DNA from 3 places in the Microbacterium limosum genome. Region 1 is predicted to be linked to each of the others. Evidence: predicted binding sites of a transcription regulator. Region 1 holds the regulator's gene; each other region holds the start of a gene.
The links. Region 1 encodes HrcA, which represses chaperone genes, less so after heat shock. Its sites were predicted from a motif close to TTNGCACTCGNNNNNNNCGAGTGCNAA; they were not measured.

Region 1 (6,103 bases):
CGGGTCACGAGGCGCAGCCCCGAGCTGCCGCCCGGGAGGTCGACCTGCGTGATGTCGCCCGTCACGACCATCCTGGTGTTGAACCCGAGCCGCGTGAGGAACATCTTCATCTGCTCGGGCGTCGTGTTCTGCGCCTCATCGAGCACGACGAACGAGTCGTTGAGCGTGCGGCCCCGCATGTACGCCAGGGGCGCGACCTCGATCGTCCCGGTCGCCATGAGCTTGGGCACGAGCTCGGGGTCCATCATCTCGTTGAGCGCGTCGTAGAGCGGTCGCAGGTACGGGTCGATCTTGTCGTTCAGCGTGCCGGGCAGGAACCCCAGGCGCTCGCCGGCCTCGACGGCGGGCCGGGTCAGGATGATCCGCGAGACCTCCTTGCGCTGGAGAGCCTGCACGGCCTTTGCCATCGCGAGATACGTCTTCCCCGTTCCGGCGGGACCGATTCCGAACACGATCGTGTGCTCCTCGATCGCGTCGACGTACTCCTTCTGGCCCAGCGTCTTGGGTCGGATCACGCGGCCGCGGGTGGAGAGGATCGCCTCACCCAGCACCTCCGACGGACGTCGACCGGCGTCCCCCTCGAGGATGCGCGCCGACGAGGAGACGTCTCCGGGCGCGAGGGCGTGCCCGGCCTTCGTCATGGCCAGAAGCTCGTCGACGAGGTCTCGTGCGGCCTCGACGGCCCGGGACGCGCCCGAGAGCGTGATCTCGTTGCCGCGCACGTGCACGTCGACCTCCGGGTGCTCCGTCTCGAGCACGCGGAGGAGGCGGTCCTGCGGACCGAGCAGCTGCACCATCGCGACACCGTCGGCGTAGACCCGCTCGGTCGTGGTGTCGGGGGTCTCTTCGTCAGGCACCGACGCTCTTCTCCGTCAGTCCGCCGCCGAGCAGGTGGGCGTGGACGTGGAAGACGGTCTGCCCGGCATCCGCCCCCGTGTTGAAGACCAGACGGAAGTCGCCACCGGTGAGCTCGGCCGCCAGCGTGTTCGCGAGCCCGACGATCTCGGCGAGCAGCTGCGGATCGCCCGCTGCGAGCTCGACGACGTTGCGGTACTCCTGCGACTTCGGGATGACGAGCACGTGCACGGGCGCCTGCGGCGCGATGTCGCGGATCGCGAAGGCGCCCTCGGTCTCGGCGATGATCTCTGCGGGGATCTCGCCTCGCAGGATACGGGTGAAGATCGAGGGTTCGTCGGACACCGTCCCAGTGTATCGAGGGCCCCTCACCAGCGTCCCAGCGCGGCCGACAGCACCGCGATCGCCGCGGGTCCGGCCGTGGACGTGCGTAGCACGCTCGCCCCCATCCTCACCGGCTCCGCGCCGGCCGCCTCGAACGCATCGATTTCGGCGCCGTCGATGCCGCCCTCCGGGCCGACCACCAGCAGGATGTCGCGTGCCTCGCCCCGCGGCCAGTCAAGCGCCGTCAGCGCTCGCTCGGCCGTCGGCTCGAGCAGGAGGACACGGGCGTCGGCGGCGCGCTCGATGACGCCGGGGGTCCCGAGCGGCGTGGCGACGGGCGGTATCCACGCGCGGTGGGCCTGTTTCGCGGCCTCGCGCGCGATGGTGCTCCATCGGGCGACGCCCTTGACGAGTTTCGGCCCCTGCCACCGCGACACGCTGCGGGACGCCTGCCACGGGACGATCTCATCGACCCCGAGCTCGGTGGCCGCCTGGACGGCGAGCTCGTCGCGGTCGCCCTTCGCGAGCGCCTGCACGAGCACGATCCGCGGTGCCGCGGCCGGCACGAGGGTGCGGTCGCGGACCCGCACGCGCACCTCCCGCGGCGCGACCGCCTCGCACACGCCGGTCAGCCACGCTCCGCGTCCGTCGCCGAGGGTGACCTCCTCCCCCACCCGCACGCGGCGGACAGCCGCCGCGTGGTGCGCCTCGTCGCCCGTGAGTGCGACCACGTCGCCGACATGCGCGGTCGAGGCCGCGTCGACGACGAAGTGCAGCGGCATCAGTGGTTCCGGAACCTGTCGCGCAGCTTCGCGAAGACGCCCTGGTGGAAGTGGGAGAGCGTCGGCGCGGGCGCCTTGGTGCGCTTGCGCAGCTCCTCGACGAGGGCCCGCTCCTTCGCGTCGAGGCGCGACGGCGTCACGACCTGCACGCCGACGCGCAGATCGCCGCGCTGGCTCCCGCGCAGCGGAGTGATGCCGCGCCCCTTGATCGTCAGGATGTCGCCCGACTGGACACCGGGGCGGATCTCCAGATCGACCGGGCCGTCGAGGCTCTCGATCGTCGTCTCGGTGCCGAGGATCGCATCGGGCATCGACACCTCGAGCGTCGCGAGCAGGTCGTCGCCGTCCCGGCTGAAGACGTCGTCGGCGGCCACGCTGACCTCTATGTACAGATCACCGTTGGGCCCTCCCGCGGGGCCGACCTCGCCGGAACCAGGCAGCTGCAGGCGCAGCCCCGTCTCCACACCCGCCGGGATGTCGATCGAGACGGTGCGCCGGGAGCGCACGCGGCCCTGACCCTGGCAGCTCGAGCAGGGGTACGGGATCGTCGTGCCGTACCCCTGGCACGTGGGGCACGGCACGTTCGTGACGACGTTGCCGAGCAGACTGCGCACCTGACGCTGGATGTGTCCCGCGCCGCGGCAGATGTCGCACGTGACGGGCTGCGTGCCGGGCTGGCAGCACGAGCCCTGGCAGGTCTCGCACAGCACGGCCGTGTCGACCTCGAGGTCGCGGTGCGTGCCGAAGACGACATCCCGAAGGTCGAGGTTCACTCGGACGAGGGCGTCCTGCCCGCGCTCCCGGCGCGAGCGCGGGCGCGCCGCGCGCGAGCCCCCGCCGCCCCCGCCGAAGAACGTCTCGAAGATGTCGCTGAAACCGCCGAAGCCCGCTCCGGCCCCGCCGAACGCGTCTCCGCCGGAGTCGTAGCGCTGGCGCTGCTCCGGATCGCTGAGCACGTCGTATGCGTGGGTGACGAGCTTGAAGCGCTCCGAGGCTTCCTCACCCGGGTTCACATCCGGGTGCAGCTCGCGCGCGAGGCGTCGGTACGCCTTCTTGATCTCGTCGGGTGACGCGTCTCTCGCCACGCCCAGGACGTCGTAATGGTCTGCCACATTCGCCTTTCTTCACGCCCCGTCGTGCGGGGCAGGGGTCGCCTCAGCGGCGGTTCTCGTCCTCGTCGAGCAGACGCGAGAGGTATCGCGCGACGGCCCGCGCCGAGGCGAGGTTGCTGGGATAGTCCATTCGGGTCGGTCCGAGCACGCCCACGCGTGCCACCGCCCCCGATGTCTCGTAGTCGCTCGTCACGACCGATGCTTCGCCGAGCCCCCACGGATCGTTCTCGCGGCCGATGCTGGCCGCGAGACCCTGGGTGTCGGCCACCATCTCCCCCATGAGCCGGAGGAGGGTGACCTGCTCCTCGATCGCCTCGAGGAGCGGGTAGATGCTGCCGCGGAAGTCGGATTCGCGGCGAGCGAGGTTGGCGGCTCCCGCCATGAGCAGGCGGTCCTGGCGGAACTCGTCCAGCTCCTCGGCGACCACATGGCAGAGGGAGAGCAGGGCCGCGTCCACTCCGACGGCCTCGGCCGTCCCGGCGGCGCGGAAGGCCTCGACCCGGTCGGCCGCTTCACGCACGGAGTGACCCACGATCAGCGCCGCCAGGCGCGCCCGCAGCGCGGGCAGGTCCTCGTCCTCAAGGGGCGCCGTGAGCGCGGCGATGCGCTGGGACACCCGGCCCGTGTCGGTCACGAGGACGATGAGCATGCGCGCGGGCGCGATCGCCACCAGCTCGACGTGGGTGACGTTGGCGCGTGCGAAGGACGGATACTGCACGATGGCCACCTGGCCGGTGAGCTGTGAGAGGACCCGGACCGTGCGGGCCAGGAGGTCGTCGAGGTCGCCCGGGTCGCCGAGGAAGTCCGTGATGGCGCTGCGCTGCGCGGGAGAGAGCGGCCGGATGTCGGCGAGGTGGTCGACGAAGACGCGGTAGCCCTTGTCCGTCGGCACCCGCCCGGAGGAGGTGTGAGGCGCCGCGATGAGCTCCTCGTCCTCCAGCTGGGCCATGTCGTTGCGGATCGTGGCGGCGGAGACCCCGAACGCGTGACGCTCGACGATCGACTTGCTGCCGACCGGTTCGTGGGTGGCGACGTAGTCCTGCACGATGGCGCGCAGGACCTGGAGCCCCCGTTCCGAGACCATGGCCTCTCCTCCCGTCCTGGCACTCTGGCAGATCGAGTGCCAATTCTACCGGTTCGCAGCGCGTGTGCTCCGGAAGGCGGCGCTCAGCCCGCCAGCGCGTGCACGACGGCGTCCGCCAGCAGCCGCCCGCGCAGGGTCAGCACGACCCTCCCGCGCACGGCGTCCTCGCCGGAGACGAGCCCGTCGGCGACGAGCCCCGCGACGGAGCGACGCGCGCCGGCATCCAGCATCTCGAGGGGAAGTCCCTCACGGATGCGGGAGGTGAGCAGCACCCGCTCGAGCTGTGTGGCGGCGGCATCCGGCCTCTCCCGCCCGGCCGCCGGCGAGGCGCCGGACTGCAGGCGCTGGGCGTAGGCCGCGGGATGCTTGACGTTCCACCAGCGCAGTCCTGCCACGTGGCTGTGGGCGCCGGGCCCCACGCCCCACCAGTCATCGCCGCGCCAGTAGGCGAGGTTGTGCCGCGAGCGGTGGGTGTCGTCCCGCGCCCAATTGCTCACCTCGTACCACCCGAAGCCCGCGTCGGCCAGGACGCGGTCGGCCAGTTCGTACATGTCGGCCTGCAGGTCGTCGTCGGGGGCGGCGAGCTCGCCCCGGCGGATGCGCCGCGCCAGCGCCGTCCCGTCCTCGACGATGAGGGCGTACGCCGACACGTGGTCGGGCGTGAGCTCCACCGCCTGCGACAGCGACGCCGCCCAGTCCGCGAGGCTCTCCCCGGGCGCGCCGTAGATGAGGTCGAGGCTGACGGCCAGGCCCGCCCCGCGCGCGGCTCCCACGGCGCGCGCGACGGCGGCGGGGTCGTGCGTGCGGTCGAGCGCCGCGAGCACGTGCGGCACGGCCGACTGCATGCCGATCGAGAGCCTCGTGACCCCCGCGGCGGCCAGCTCGTCTGCGACGACCTGCGTGACGGTGTCGGGGTTGGCCTCCACCGTGATCTCGGCGTTCGGCTGAACGCCGATGTGCGCGCGCACGTCCTCCAGCATCCGCGTGAGCGATCCGGCGGGCAGCAGCGTCGGCGTGCCGCCGCCGAAGAACACGGTGGATGCCGCACGCAGCGCGCCGGCGTCGGAGAGCACGCGCGCCGCCAGGCGCACCTCACGCCCCGCTTCGGAGGGGTAGTCCTCGGCGCTGGCACCGCGCAGCTCGCCGGCGGTGTACGTGTTGAAGTCGCAGTAGCCGCACCGCACCCGGCAGAAGGGGACGTGCAGGTACACGCCGAGGGCGCGGGTCGGGTCGAGAGGGAGGTCGCCCGGCAGGGCGCCGTCGACCGGTGCGGGATCGCCGAGCGGGAGGGGTCCGGCCACGGTCAGCCGGTCGTGTACATCGGCGAGATCGCGCGGACGTAGCCGTCGAAGAGCGCCCGCCGACGGCGTCGCACGAGGGGGCGGACGAGGCGGTACGCGAGCGCGACCGGCGCGTCGAACGCGCGCACCGTGAACCACACCTCGTCGTTGCCCCGCCACTCGATGAGGAACCACTCCTCACCGCTGACCACGGAGCCGCTCACGGTGCCGATCGTGAAGGCGATCCGCCGCGGCTCCTCGGTCACGGAGATGACGCGCAGCTCGGCATCCGCCCGCAGGCCCGCCACGCGCCCGTGCACCGTCACGGTCGTGCCCGCGCCGGCGAACGGTGTGCCTTCGGCGTCGAAGCGCTGCTCGGCCTCCGTACTGGCGGGGGCGACGGGGTTTCCCTCGTCGTCGAACCCCACCCCCGCGTACATGGGGCCGGATGCCGGGCGCACATCGCCCAGCTGCAGGCCGGCGCCCTTCTGGGCCGTCCACGACAGCAGGGCCTCGCCCGCGGAGGCGAAGCGCTCCTGACCCGATCCGATCCGGATCGTCCGCTCGGCGGCGATGCTGCGCTCCGGCGGATACTGCATCAGATCCGGTGAGTGCGTTGCGCCTACCGCCGCGTAATCGACGGTGTCGTCTCGGAAAGTCCCGCGC
Region 2 (6,103 bases), 1.1 Mb from region 1:
GCATCCTTCCGCGAGGCGGTCGTCGACGTGCTCGTGACGAAGGCGCTCGACGCGTGCGTGCGCCACGGCGTGCCCCGGCTGCTGCTGGGGGGCGGGGTCATCGCGAACCGGCGCCTGCGCGAGGTCGCGCTCGAGCGCGCGGATGCCGCGGGCGTCGCGGTGCGGATCCCGCCGCTGTCGCTGTGCACCGACAACGGGTCGATGATCGCCGCGCTCGCCGCGGAACTGATCCGCGCAGGGCGGCAGCCGTCCACGCTCGCGTTCGGCGCGGACTCCACGCTTCCCGTCACCGAGATCCAGGTCGCTGCGGGGAGCGAGCCGGCGTGAGCGCGGAGGAGAAGGACGGCGCGGCGGCCGCAGAACCCGGCCTCGCGAACGCGAGCCCGGTCCCCGCGGAGGGGGCCGCTCCGCCGCCCGCGCGCTTCACCGAGCCGGCCATCCCCTTCGCGCCGCCGGTCCTCCCGCACGGGCCGTCCCCCCAGGGCGAGGATGACGAGGCGAGGGAGACCGGTCCCGTCCCCTTCCTCGACCGCCGCATCCCCTTCGGACCCTGGGACCCGCCCGCCCCCGCGAAGGACCGGCGGCGCCTCGCGGGGTGGGCGCTCGTCATCGCCGTGGTCGGCCTCGCGGCCTCGTTGTTCGTCGGCTGGGGTTTTCCGATCGGCGTCGTCGCGGTCGTCGTGGCGGCGATGGCCCTGCGCCGCCCCGAAGAGGGACGCCAGGCCGCGGCGTGGGCGCTGGCGCTCGGCATCCTCTCGATCATCTACAGCGCGATCTGGATCGTCTGGGCGGCGATGCAGGCCGATCTCTTCGCCTGACGCGGGCGGGGCCGTGCGTCAGACGCGATCGGCGAGGATCGCCAGGCGACCGCCGCCCGCACGCGTGAGCAGCAGCGTCGCCGACTCCGGCCCCTGCAGGCGCAGCCTCGTGCGCAGCACCGCGGGATCCACGTCGACGCCGCGCTTCTTGATCTCGAGTGTGCCGATGCCTCGCTCGCGGAGGGCGCGGGCGATCTTCTTCGTGTCGGTCGGGAGCACCTCCCGCACGCGGAAGGTCGATACGAACGGGCTCGTGAGGGCAGCGTCGCCGGTGAGGTAGGCGATCCCGGGTGCGATCGGCCCGGCCTGCAGCGATCGCGCGACGTCGCCGATGAGGCGGGCGCGGATGACGGAGCCCGCCGGTTCGTGCACGAACGCCCCGAGCGCGCTGACGTCTTCGTCGGGGGCATCGTGCTCGGCGGTCAGTTCGTGCGCGCCGCCGTCGGTCAGCACCACGGCGGCGCGACCGATACCTGGCCGGGCGAGCTCCCTCGACCACAGCACGAGCTCGATCGTGGAGCCGTCGACGGTGATCCACTGCGCCTCGGCGCCCACCGGGATGAGGTCCCGGTCCAGACCCGGACCGAGCTTGATGCCGGTCGCCCGGCGCTCCGCCACCTCGAACGCCCACGACAGCGTGGGCGAGTACTCGTCGGGGTCGCTCAGGCGGGTCGTCTCGGTACGGCCCGCGGTGCGGCGGGCGGGGTCCAGCCACACGCCCACCTCGGGCCCGAGGTCGATCGAATCGGCGAGGGCGTTCGAGACCCGGGCGGTTTCCCCGAACGGCGCGAGGTTGAAGGCCGCGAGGGCGGCCGTGACCTCGTCCGCCTCGACGGCGTGGACGTCCAGCCCGAGCCCGGCGGCGCCCAAGGCGTCGCCCCCGATCCCGCATCCGAGGTCGGCGACGGAGGCGATCCCGGCGTCGCGGAAGCGCCGGGCGTGCAGGGTGGAGACCGACAGGCGCGTGGACTGCTCGAGGCCGGCGCGGGTGAACAGCATCCGCGCCGCGAGGTCGCCGAACTTCGCACGGGCACGCCGCCGCAGACGCGACTGGCCGACGACGGCCGAGACGAGGTCGGGGGAGTGGCCCGCGGCGCGCAGTCGGGTGACCTCGCGCGCCACGTCGGCGGCCGATTCCACCGGCGGCGTCGCGTCGAGCAGCCGCAGGCCCTCGGGGGTCAGCAGGGCCGTGAGCTCCGACATCTCCACCCGCACCACCCTACGGCGGGCGACGCCGTCATCCGCTGGCACTCGCGTTGCGGGAGTGCCAGCGGATGCCTACACTGTCATTAGCACTCTCGCAGCGAGGTTGCTAATGAGTCTTGGATCAAGAAAGAGGTAGACCGTGACGGTTTCCACTCAGGTTTCCATCAAGCCGCTCGAGGACCGCATCGTCATCCGCCAGGTCGAGGCGGAGCAGACGACGGCCTCCGGCCTGGTCATCCCCGACACCGCGAAGGAGAAGCCCCAAGAGGGCGAGGTCGTCGCGGTGGGCCCCGGCCGCATCGATGACAACGGCAACCGCGTTCCGCTCGATGTCGCCGTCGGTGACCGCGTGATCTACAGCAAGTACGGCGGAACCGAGGTCAAGTTCGGCGCCGACGAGTTCCTCGTGCTCTCGGCCCGCGACGTGCTCGCGGTCGTCGTTCGCTGAGCGACGCACACCACCGAAGGACCCGGATGCCGCGGCATCCGGGTCCTTCGTCGTTTGCGGGTGCGCCGGGGTGTCGCGACCGGGTCCTCCCGCTGAGTGAGCGGGGGCACGCGGCGTCCCGAGCCGGACGTCGCTCCGGCGGTAGGCTGAGCCGGTGAACCACGCGCCCGATCCCGCCCGGGAGCGTGCTCTCGGCGGGGTGTACGCCTTCACGGCGTACCTGCTCTGGGGATTCCTGCCGCTGTACTTCCTCACCCTGGCCCCGACGGGCCCGTGGGAGATCGTCGCGTGGCGCATCCTGCTCTCGCTGGTCTTCTGCGCCGTGCTCCTGAGCGTGACCCGCTCCTGGGGAGCGTTCGGGCGCATCATCCGCCAGCCCCGCCTGCTGCTGTGGACGGCGCTCGCGGGAGCCGTCATCTACGTCAACTGGCAGGTGTTCCTCATCGCGACCCTGTCCGGGCACGTGATCGAGACGAGCCTGGGGTATTTCATCAACCCCATCTTCACCGTCATCCTGGGCGTTCTCGTCCTGCGCGAGAGCCTCCGGATGACGCAGTGGATCGCGATCGGCATCAGCGCCCTCGCCGTTGGCGTCATCGTCGTCGGGTACGGCACCTTCCCGTGGATAGCCCTGACCCTCGCGGCATCCTTCGGCGTCTACGGCCTCGTCAAGAAGCAGATCGGCCCTCGCGTGGACGCGGTCAGCGGACTCACCCTGGAGTCGTTCTGGCTCGCGCCGGTCGCGATCGGGCAGCTGGTCGCGGTCTCGTTCGCATCCGGCCTCACCTTCGGCACGGCCGGTGTGTGGAACGCGGTGCTGCTCTCGCTGGCAGGGGTTGCGACGGCGACACCGCTGCTGTTCTTCGCTGCCGGTGCGCGGCGGGTGCCCCTGACCGTCATCGGGCTGCTCCAGTTCATCGCCCCGATCATGCAGTTCATCACCGGCGCGTGGATCCTCGGAGAGCCGATGCCGCTCGAGCGGTGGATCGGCTTCGGCCTGGTGTGGGTCGCCCTGTCGGTCCTGACGATCGATCAGCTGCTGTACTCGCGCCGCCACAGGGGCGTCTCGGACGTCGCCCCGATCACCTGACTGGCGAAGCGGGCGGGGCCCACGCGGGCGGATGCGGTTCTGCGTACCAGGTACCGGCATCCGCGGCACCGGGTCCGACGCCGTCGTCTCGCCGGGGTGATTTCGGGCTGATGAGACGGCCGTTATCGTGCCGTGACCATCTCGTGACACATCGTTAACGCACCGCAACGTTGGAACGCGGGTCCCGCGCTTAGGGTGAGATCCACGAGGTCGGCGCCAGGGCCGGCCCAGCGTTCGTTTACAGCAAGGAGCACTATGAGCGTCTTCTCCCGTTCGCGCGGAAAGGTCGTCGGTGGCATCGCCGTCGTCGGCGTCGGCGCGCTCTTCCTCGCGGGTTGTGCCGGCAGCGGCGGCGACACCGAATCGTCCGCCCCGGCAGCCGAAGCCGGAGAGGAGATGACCCTCACGATCGGAACGGCACTGCCCCAGACGGGCAACCTCGCCTTCCTCGGCCCGCCGGAGGAGGCCGGTGTGGCCTACGCGACGGCCCAGATCAACGAGGCCACGGCCGACACGGGCCTGACCCTCGACGTCATCTACGGCGACTCGGGCGACACCGACAACAAGGCCTACGAGACCGAGATCCCGCGTCTGCTCGGTGAGGGCGTGTCCGCCATCATCGGCGCCGCGTCGTCGGGCACCTCGCTGCAGTTCATCGACCAGGTCGTGGGTGCCGGCGTCATCCAGTTCTCGCCCGCCAACACCTCGGACGTGTTCACGACCTACGACGACAACGGGCTGTACTTCCGCACGGCGCCCTCGGACGTCCTGCAGGGCGAGGTGCTCGGAAACCTCATCGCCGAGGACGGCAACCAGACGCTCGGCATGATCGTGCTGAACGACTCGTACGGGACCGGTCTCGCCGGCTACGTCACCGAGGCCTTCGAGGCCGCGGGCGGCGAGGTCGTCGCGGCGCCCACCTACAACACGGGTGACACGTCGTTCGACGCTCAGATCAGCGAGGTCGTCGCGGCCGCCCCCGACGCGATCGCGCTGATCACGTTCGAGGAGGTCACGACGATCCTGCCGAGCCTGTTCGGTCAGATCCCCAGCGACAAGCTCTACTTCGTCGACGGCAACCTGTCGAACTTCGGCGATCAGTTCCCCGCGGGCTCGCTCACGGGCGCGAAGGGCACGCTGCCGGGTCTGACGATCGACTCCATCGCCGCCTTCACGGATGAGCTGGACGCGTTCCTGGAGGCCGAGGGCATCGCCGCGCTCGAGGAGTACAGCTACGCGGCCGAGTCCTACGACGCCACTATCCTGCTGGCGCTCGCCTCGCTCGCGGCCGGCTCGACCGACAGCGCCGCGATCGCGGAGAAGCTCGTCGAGGTCTCCGGCGGCTCCGGCGACGGAGAGTCCTGCTCCAGCTACGCGGAGTGCGCCGAGATCATCCTCGGCGGCGGCGTCGCCGACTACGACGGCGTCTCCGGTCCGATCACCTTCGACGAGGTCGGCGACCCGACCGAGGCGTCGATCGGCATCTACGAGTTCGGCGACGACAACACCTACGCGGCCTACGAGGGCTGATCCCTCCACCCGCAACGGCAGCGGCCCCGGTTCTTCGGAAGCGGGGCCGCTGTTTGTCGGTGGCGGCGGCTCAGGGGCGGCGCAGCGTGACAACACTCCGGACGCTTTCGCCGCGTCGGCGGGGCTGCAGGGCTGGGAGAGCCCGTGCGGCGCGAGACCTCCGGAGTATTGTCCCGAACCGGCCCTCCTCCCCGCTCCCGTGATCCGGGCCGCCGTCCCCGGATGACGTCACCGCGGCGTCCGGGCCCGCGGTTGCCGCGGAGGCTGGGGCGATGCTCGCGCTGGATCCCGATCGCGTCTACTGCCACGCCGACCTGAAGGCGCAGGGTCTCTCGCAGGCCCGCATCGCCGCGATGGTGCGGGGTGAGCGGCTGCTGCGGCCGCGGCAGGGCCTCTATCTGAGCCCCGCGTCCTCGGCCTCGGCCACGACCGCAGCCGCGGCCGGGGGACGTCTCGCGTGCACGAGCCTGCTCGCGGAGCGCGGGGTCTTCGTCCTCGACCGCGGCGACGTGCACGTTCAGGTGCCGCCACACACGACCCGCCTGCGACCGACACCCGGTGTGCGCCTCCACTGGGCCCCGCTGCGCCGAACTCCGCCCCCGCGATCGCTCCGCGTGGAGGTGTTCGATGCGCTGCTCCAAGCCACGATCTGCCAGACGCCTCGGGCGGCGATCGCCACTCTCGACAGCGCCGTGAACCTCGGACTCGTCGACGAGGAGGGCCTGGACGAGTTGTTCCGGCTCGTTCCCCGGCGGCGTCGCGGTCTGCGCGCACTCGTGGACGGCCGGTGCGAGTCGGGGCCGGAGACATTTGTCCGCCTCCTCCTCCGCGCTCTGGGGCTGAGCTTCGAGTGCCAGGTCTGGATCGACGGCGTCGGCCGCGTCGACTTCGTCGTCGAGGGGTGGCTCGTCATCCAATGCGACAGCCGTGCACACCATGGAGGATGGCAAGCGCAGGTCGCGGATCGGCGGCGGGACCTCGCTCTGGCCGCGCGCGGCTACGCCAGCATCC
Region 3 (6,103 bases), 940 kb from region 1:
CGACGCAGACCTCCGCGGGGCCGCCTCCCCCACCGCCCTCAGCCGGCGGCTCCGCGGACACGCAGAAGGGCCCCCTCCGCGTGGAGGGGGCCCTTCTTGTGGTGCGTGGGACTCAGAAGTCCATGCCACCCGTCGGGTCGCCGGCGGGAGACGCGGCGGCCTTCTCGGGCTTGTCGGCGACGACGGCCTCGGTCGTGAGGAAGAGGCCCGCGATCGATGCGGCGTTCTGCAGCGCGGAACGGGTCACCTTGGCCGGGTCGATGATTCCCTGCGCGAACAGGTCACCGTACTCGCCGGTCGCGGCGTTCAGGCCGAAGCCGGGCTCCAGCTCCGCGACCTTGTTGGCCACGACGCCCGGCTCGAGACCGGCGTTGAGCGCGATCTGCTTGAGCGGCGCCTCGATCGCGACGCGAACGATGTTCGCACCGGTCGCCTCGTCGCCCGTGAGCTCGAGGCCCTCGAACGCGATCTTGCCGGCCTGGATGAGCGCGACGCCACCACCGGGGACGATGCCCTCCTCGACAGCCGCCTTCGCGTTGCGCACGGCGTCCTCGATGCGGTGCTTGCGCTCCTTGAGCTCGACCTCGGTGGCCGCGCCCGCCTTGATAACGGCAACGCCGCCGGCGAGCTTGGCGAGGCGCTCCTGCAGCTTCTCGCGGTCGTAGTCGCTGTCGGTGTTCTCGATCTCGCGACGGATCTGGGTCACGCGACCCTCGATCTGCGACGAGTCGCCGGCACCCTCGACGATGGTGGTCTCGTCCTTGGTGATGATGACCTTGCGGGCACGGCCGAGCAGGTCGAGGGTGGCGTTCTCGAGCTTGAGGCCGACCTCCTCGGTGATGACCTGGCCACCCGTGAGGATCGCGATGTCCTGCAACTGCGCCTTGCGACGGTCGCCGAAGCCGGGGGCCTTGACGGCGGCCGACTTGAAGATGCCGCGGATCTTGTTCAGCACCAGGGTCGCGAGAGCTTCGCCCTCGACGTCCTCGGCGATGATGAGGAGCTCCTTGCCCTCCTGGATCACCTTGTCGACGATCGGGAGAAGATCCTTGATGTTCGAGATCTTCTGGTTCGCGATGAGGATGTAGGGCTCCTCGAAGACCGCTTCCTGACGCTCGGGGTCGGTGACGAAGTAGGGGTTGATGTAGCCCTTGTCGAACCGCATGCCCTCGGTCAGCTCGAGCTCGGTGCCGAACGTGTTCGACTCCTCGACCGTGACGACGCCTTCCTTGCCGACCTTGTCGATCGCCTCGGCGATGAGCTCGCCGATCGTCGGGTCAGCGGCCGAGATCGAGGCGGTCGCCGCGATCTGCTCCTTGGACTCGACCTCCTTGGCGCCCTCGAGCAGCTGGTCGGTGATGGCCTTGACGGCCTTCTCGATGCCGCGCTTGAGCGAGATGGGGTCGGCGCCGGCCGCGACGTTGCGCAGGCCTTCGCGCACGAGAGCCTGGGCGAGAACGGTGGCGGTGGTGGTGCCGTCACCCGCGACGTCGTCGGTCTTCTTGGCGACCTCCTTGACCAGCTCGGCGCCGATCTTCTCGTAGGGGTCGTCGAGCTCGATCTCCTTGGCGATCGACACGCCGTCGTTCGTGATGGTGGGGGCGCCCCACTTCTTCTCGAGCACGACGTTGCGACCGCGCGGGCCGAGCGTCACCTTGACGGCGTCGGCGAGGATGTTCAGGCCGCGCTCGAGGCCGCGACGGGCCTCTTCGTCGAAAGCGATGATCTTTGCCATGTGTGTGTCGTCCCTCCCGGACGTAGGTTTGGGTTTAGCACTCCGACAATGGGAGTGCTAATCACATTCTGGCACTCGCCCCGGGAGAGTGCAAGCCGCATGACGGCGGGCGACCGGATGCCGCGCCGCTCAGCGCACCGACACCGAACCGCCCGACCCGGTCGGCACGAGCTCGACCCACGTCGCACCGGGCGCGAGGTGGATGGCGACGCCGTGGGCGTTGGTCAGCTGGATGGGCGCCTCGCGGGAGGGCTTCGTCCACGTCGCCTCCAGCACCTTGCCGCCCGTGGCGATCCACGCGGCGCCCGAGCCGATCATGACGGTGCGCGGGATTTCTCCGTACGCCCAGTCGATGTCGACCGCGACCACGACCACGTTCGTCGCCGACAGCGGCGCGCCGGAGGAGTCGGTGTCGGTGGCCTCGTTCTGGCCGCGCAGGTAGCGACCGCTGCCGGCATCCCACTGCCACTGCCTGCTCTGGCGCGGCGAGAACGACAGGTCGAACCCGGCCGAGGAACGCCCGTAGGCCGCCGCCGACGCGGCGAGGGGCATCGAGGTGAAGGCGAACTGCGGCGCCGGCGCCGGGATCTGCGCATAGGCCTGCACCAGCTCGCGCGCGCTGACGATGACGTTGTGGGGTGCGGCCTTTCCGCTCGTGCGATGCATGAAGCGATCGTCGGCGCCACCGTGGATGGCGTTGTGCACCGAGGTCGCGAGCATCATGTCGACGAACCGCTGCTGCCCGCCCGAGTAGGCGATGACGCCACCGAGCGGCTCGACGATGTCGGGATCCATGGGACGGATGCTGCGGACCGGGCCGATCTCGTCGGGGATGTCGGAGGACCACACCGCAACGTAGCGGGTGAGACCACCCTCGACGAGCTCCTCGAAGACGACGTCGGCGCGCTCCAGCCCCACCTGGGGCCGCGCCGCGGGGTGGTTGTCGATCTTCGCCGAGAGGGCGGGGCCCGCGACGCCGCCCGCGGGCACCGGGGTGCCGCGCAGCGGATGCGGGACCGTCTGCGGCGCCTCAGGCGCCGGCTCGACCGTTGCGGTGGGAGTCGGCGCCGGCGGCACCGTCGTCGCGATGGGAACGGGCGCAGCGTCGGAGGACGCGGCGCATCCGGCGAGCGCCATTGCGGCCATCGCGAGCACGGCGGCCCCGAGGCGGGCGCGGCGGCGCGCGGCGATCGTCATGCGCGACAGACTATGGCCGGTGCAGCGCGCCGCCGTGGCGACACGACGCACGCGGCGAGGGCCGCGGGCGTCGGGTCAGACGACCCGCACCGACTCGGCCTGCGGGCCCTTCTGCCCGGCGCCGACGGTGAACTCCACCTGCTGCCCCTCTTCGAGCACCCGGAATCCGGTCATGTCGATGTTGGAGTAGTGGACGAAGACGTCCTGTCCACCCTCGGCGACGGTGATGAACCCGTACCCCTTCTCGGCGTTGAACCACTTGACGGTGCCCTGGGCCATGCGTGCGCTCCTGTTACTGCGGGGTGAGACACAGCCATGCTAACCACGCGGAACGACGCGGATCCGGCGCTCGGGCAACTGTTGACACAGGGGCCGCGAACTCTTAATCGGACGGAAACACGCCGCTGCCACGGCGCGCGCGGAGGCGCTCTACGGTGCGGTGTCCGAGCCGCCCTCGGTGCCGTCCTGGATCTCGGTGCCGTCCTCGATCTCGGTGCCGTCGTCGCTCTCGGCGGCCGCCGTGCGGTCGGTTCCGACGATCACCGTCAGCTGCGTCGCGGGCGTTCCCGGAAGCGGATACTCGGGGTCGAGCACGACGTCGGCGGCCCCCAGGATGCCGGCGAGACCGCGTGCGGCGGCCTCGGCCTCCGCCGCCGCGTAGTAGACGGTCGTGGTGGGGAACTCCCGGTCCCCGGCGTTGCTCGCGAGCACCCCCGATTCGGGCCAGCCCTGGGCGACGAGCTCATCCTTCACCCGGGTCGCGAGGCCGGCCTCCGGCGTGCCGTTGAGCACGAGCACCGTGTACGAGGTGTCGACGACGGGCGCGACGGTGTCGACCGGCGCCGCGGTCGGCGCGGGCTCGGGGAACAGGACGATGCGCCCCTGCGCGACGAGCGAGGCGAAGATGCCGGCGCCGATCAGGACGACCGTCGCGACGGCCGCCCAGAGGAACAGGCCGGGGCCGCCGAAGCGCGGGTTCTCGGCCCGGTGCGCACCGACGCGTCCGCGGGAGGGCGGGATGTCGTCGAAACGGTCGGCAGGGGACGGGGACACCAGAGCATGCTACCGGGGGGGGCGCCCGCGAGTCCCGTCACGGGCAGGCGGAAGCGGTCAGCGGGTGACGGTCAGCGGGTGACGGCCAACGGGTGACGGTCAGCGGGTGACGGCCCGCTCGCGGGCGGCGCGCTCCGCCGCGCGCCGATCGTGGATGCGGCGGAGCCGGCCGACGAGCAGCGGATCGTGGGCGAGGGCCTCGGCGGTGTCGATCAGGCGTCCGAGCAGCTGGTAGTACCGGGCGGGCGTCAGACCGAGCTGGCTGCGGATCGCCTCCTCCTTCGCGCCCGCGTGGCGGCGCCAGTCGGCCTCGAAGTCGAGGATCGCGCGCTGCTGATCTGTCAGCTCTTCAGCCATGCCTTCACGGTACGCCGGGATCCGCCGTCAGGACGCGCGCCACTCCAGCCACGCCCCGAGCGGGTCGCACTCCGCAACCACCTGCCCGTCGAGCGTCAGGTGGAAGCCCGATGCCGCGGCGCCCGTCGACGCCTGCGGCGCGCCCGACATGCCGGCCGGATGGATCGACACCCAGCGCACGTCCCGCTCGGTCAACGCCCGCCGGAGCCGCTCCCTCCCGGCGCGCGGCACGTGCGGAAGGAGCCCGGGGGTCGTGACGACGATGCTCGCGTCGGGCGCCGCGCGGCGCGCATCGGCGATCGCATCGTCGAGGGTCGCCGGGTCGGCGGCGTCGCCGACGATCATACGCGGCGGGTCGGCAGCCGCGACATCCAGCGCGGCGGCGATGCGCTCGGCGCGCCCGTCCTCCCCCGGCCAGACGAGCGCCTCGAGGAAGGCGCGATCGGCGGCATCCCGCGCGTCGAGAGGCGCGAGGTCCACGCCCACGCGGGTGAGCACGCGCGGCAGCGTGAGCTCCCCGCCGCCCGCACCGCGCATCTCGGACGCGAGCACGACTGCGGCCGACCCTTCGACCGGATCGAGCCGCACGTCGCGCGTGCCCCAGAAGCGGTAGGAGTACCTGTCCGGATACAGGCACAGCCCCGCAGAGGCGCCCAGCTCGACGAGCGCGACCGGCCCCGGCACGAGCGAGAGCGCCGCGACCAGCGGCGCGCAGCGCAGCGGCTCGTTCGTCTGCAACGAGAGGGCGGATGCCTCGGCCACGAGCCGATCGCCATGCTCGCGCAGCCACCGCCGGAGCCCCACCCACGGCCCCACCGGCGCGCCCTGCATGCGCGCGACGGCGAAGACGAGGGGTGGCTGGCGACGGGTGGCCGGTATGCGGGCCAGCAGGGCCGCCGTCTCCGGGTCCTGCGCGATCCCGCGCGCCCAGTCCTCGTACACGTCCGAACGCCCGCGCGCCTCGTCATCGGCGAACCGCGCGTACCGCTCGATGACCGCTGCCGCGTCGTCCATAACGCCATTCAACCGCGGACGCGCCCGCACGCCGCCCAACCGCGGTTGAATAGAGGGGATCTACCCGAGGAGGACCAATGTCGTACAGCGTCGACAAGACCGACGACCAGTGGCGCGAGGAACTGAGCGCCGACCGTTACGCCGTGCTGCGGGAGGCCGCCACCGAGCGCCCCTGGACCGGCGAACTGCTCGACGAGCACCGCGCTGGGCTCTACACGTGCGCCGCGTGCGGCGTCGAGCTCTTCCAGAGCGGAACGAAGTTCGACTCCGGCTGCGGCTGGCCGAGCTTCTACGAGTCGATCCGCCCCGACGCCGTGGAGCTGATCGAGGACACCAGCCACGGCATGGTGCGTACCGAGGTGCGTTGCGCGGCGTGCGGCTCGCACCTGGGGCACGTCTTCCCCGACGGCTTCGGCACCCCCACGGGCGACCGTTACTGCATGAACTCCCTCGCGCTCGGATTCGCCCCCGAGAAGTGAGCGCGCGCGAGGCGGCTCTGAGCCGCCGGTCCTTCTCGAAGGTGACCGACGACGCGCCGGGCCACGACGAGCTGCTCTCGCTCGTCGCCGCGGCCGGGCGCGTTGCCGATCACTCCGGGCTGACCCCGTGGCGGCTGATCGAGCTGCGCGGCGACGACCGCCTCGTGCTGGGACGCGCGATCAACAAGGCGGAGGGCGAGAAGGGGGCCTCGTCCAAGCCCCTCCGCGCTCCCCTGCTGATCGCGGTCGTCGCGAGCATCCGCCCGAA

Region 2: groES (co-chaperone GroES) is a predicted target of HrcA. The motif match lies at 2,063-2,089, and genes of this name have one in related genera.
Region 3: groL (chaperonin GroEL) is a predicted target of HrcA. The motif match lies at 1,770-1,796, and genes of this name have one in related genera.

The regions. Positions count from the first base shown of each region.
Region 1 covers NZ_CP137080.1:1,177,696-1,183,798, reverse strand. The annotation lists gene RYJ27_RS05755 (PhoH family protein) at 1-797, opposite strand, end outside; gene RYJ27_RS05750 (histidine triad nucleotide-binding protein) at 850-1,200, opposite strand; gene RYJ27_RS05745 (16S rRNA (uracil(1498)-N(3))-methyltransferase) at 1,224-1,961, opposite strand; gene dnaJ (molecular chaperone DnaJ) at 1,961-3,073, opposite strand; gene hrcA (heat-inducible transcriptional repressor HrcA) at 3,117-4,157, opposite strand; gene hemW (radical SAM family heme chaperone HemW) at 4,241-5,458, opposite strand; gene RYJ27_RS05725 (DUF1990 family protein) at 5,461-6,103, opposite strand, start outside.
Region 2 covers NZ_CP137080.1:2,247,892-2,253,994, reverse strand. The annotation lists gene tsaD (tRNA (adenosine(37)-N6)-threonylcarbamoyltransferase complex transferase subunit TsaD) at 1-327, shown strand, start outside; gene RYJ27_RS10845 (hypothetical protein) at 324-818, shown strand; gene RYJ27_RS10840 (THUMP-like domain-containing protein) at 837-2,027, opposite strand; gene groES (co-chaperone GroES) at 2,164-2,472, shown strand; gene rarD (EamA family transporter RarD) at 2,627-3,562, shown strand; gene RYJ27_RS10825 (ABC transporter substrate-binding protein) at 3,818-5,092, shown strand; gene RYJ27_RS10820 (hypothetical protein) at 5,365-6,103, shown strand, end outside.
Region 3 covers NZ_CP137080.1:2,116,135-2,122,237, forward strand. The annotation lists gene groL (chaperonin GroEL) at 113-1,735, opposite strand; gene RYJ27_RS10215 (DUF3048 domain-containing protein) at 1,865-2,932, opposite strand; gene RYJ27_RS10220 (cold-shock protein) at 3,008-3,211, opposite strand; gene RYJ27_RS10225 (LytR C-terminal domain-containing protein) at 3,362-3,985, opposite strand; gene RYJ27_RS10230 (DUF3263 domain-containing protein) at 4,085-4,342, opposite strand; gene RYJ27_RS10235 (DUF2332 domain-containing protein) at 4,370-5,356, opposite strand; gene msrB (peptide-methionine (R)-S-oxide reductase MsrB) at 5,434-5,835, shown strand; gene RYJ27_RS10245 (nitroreductase family protein) at 5,832-6,103, shown strand, end outside.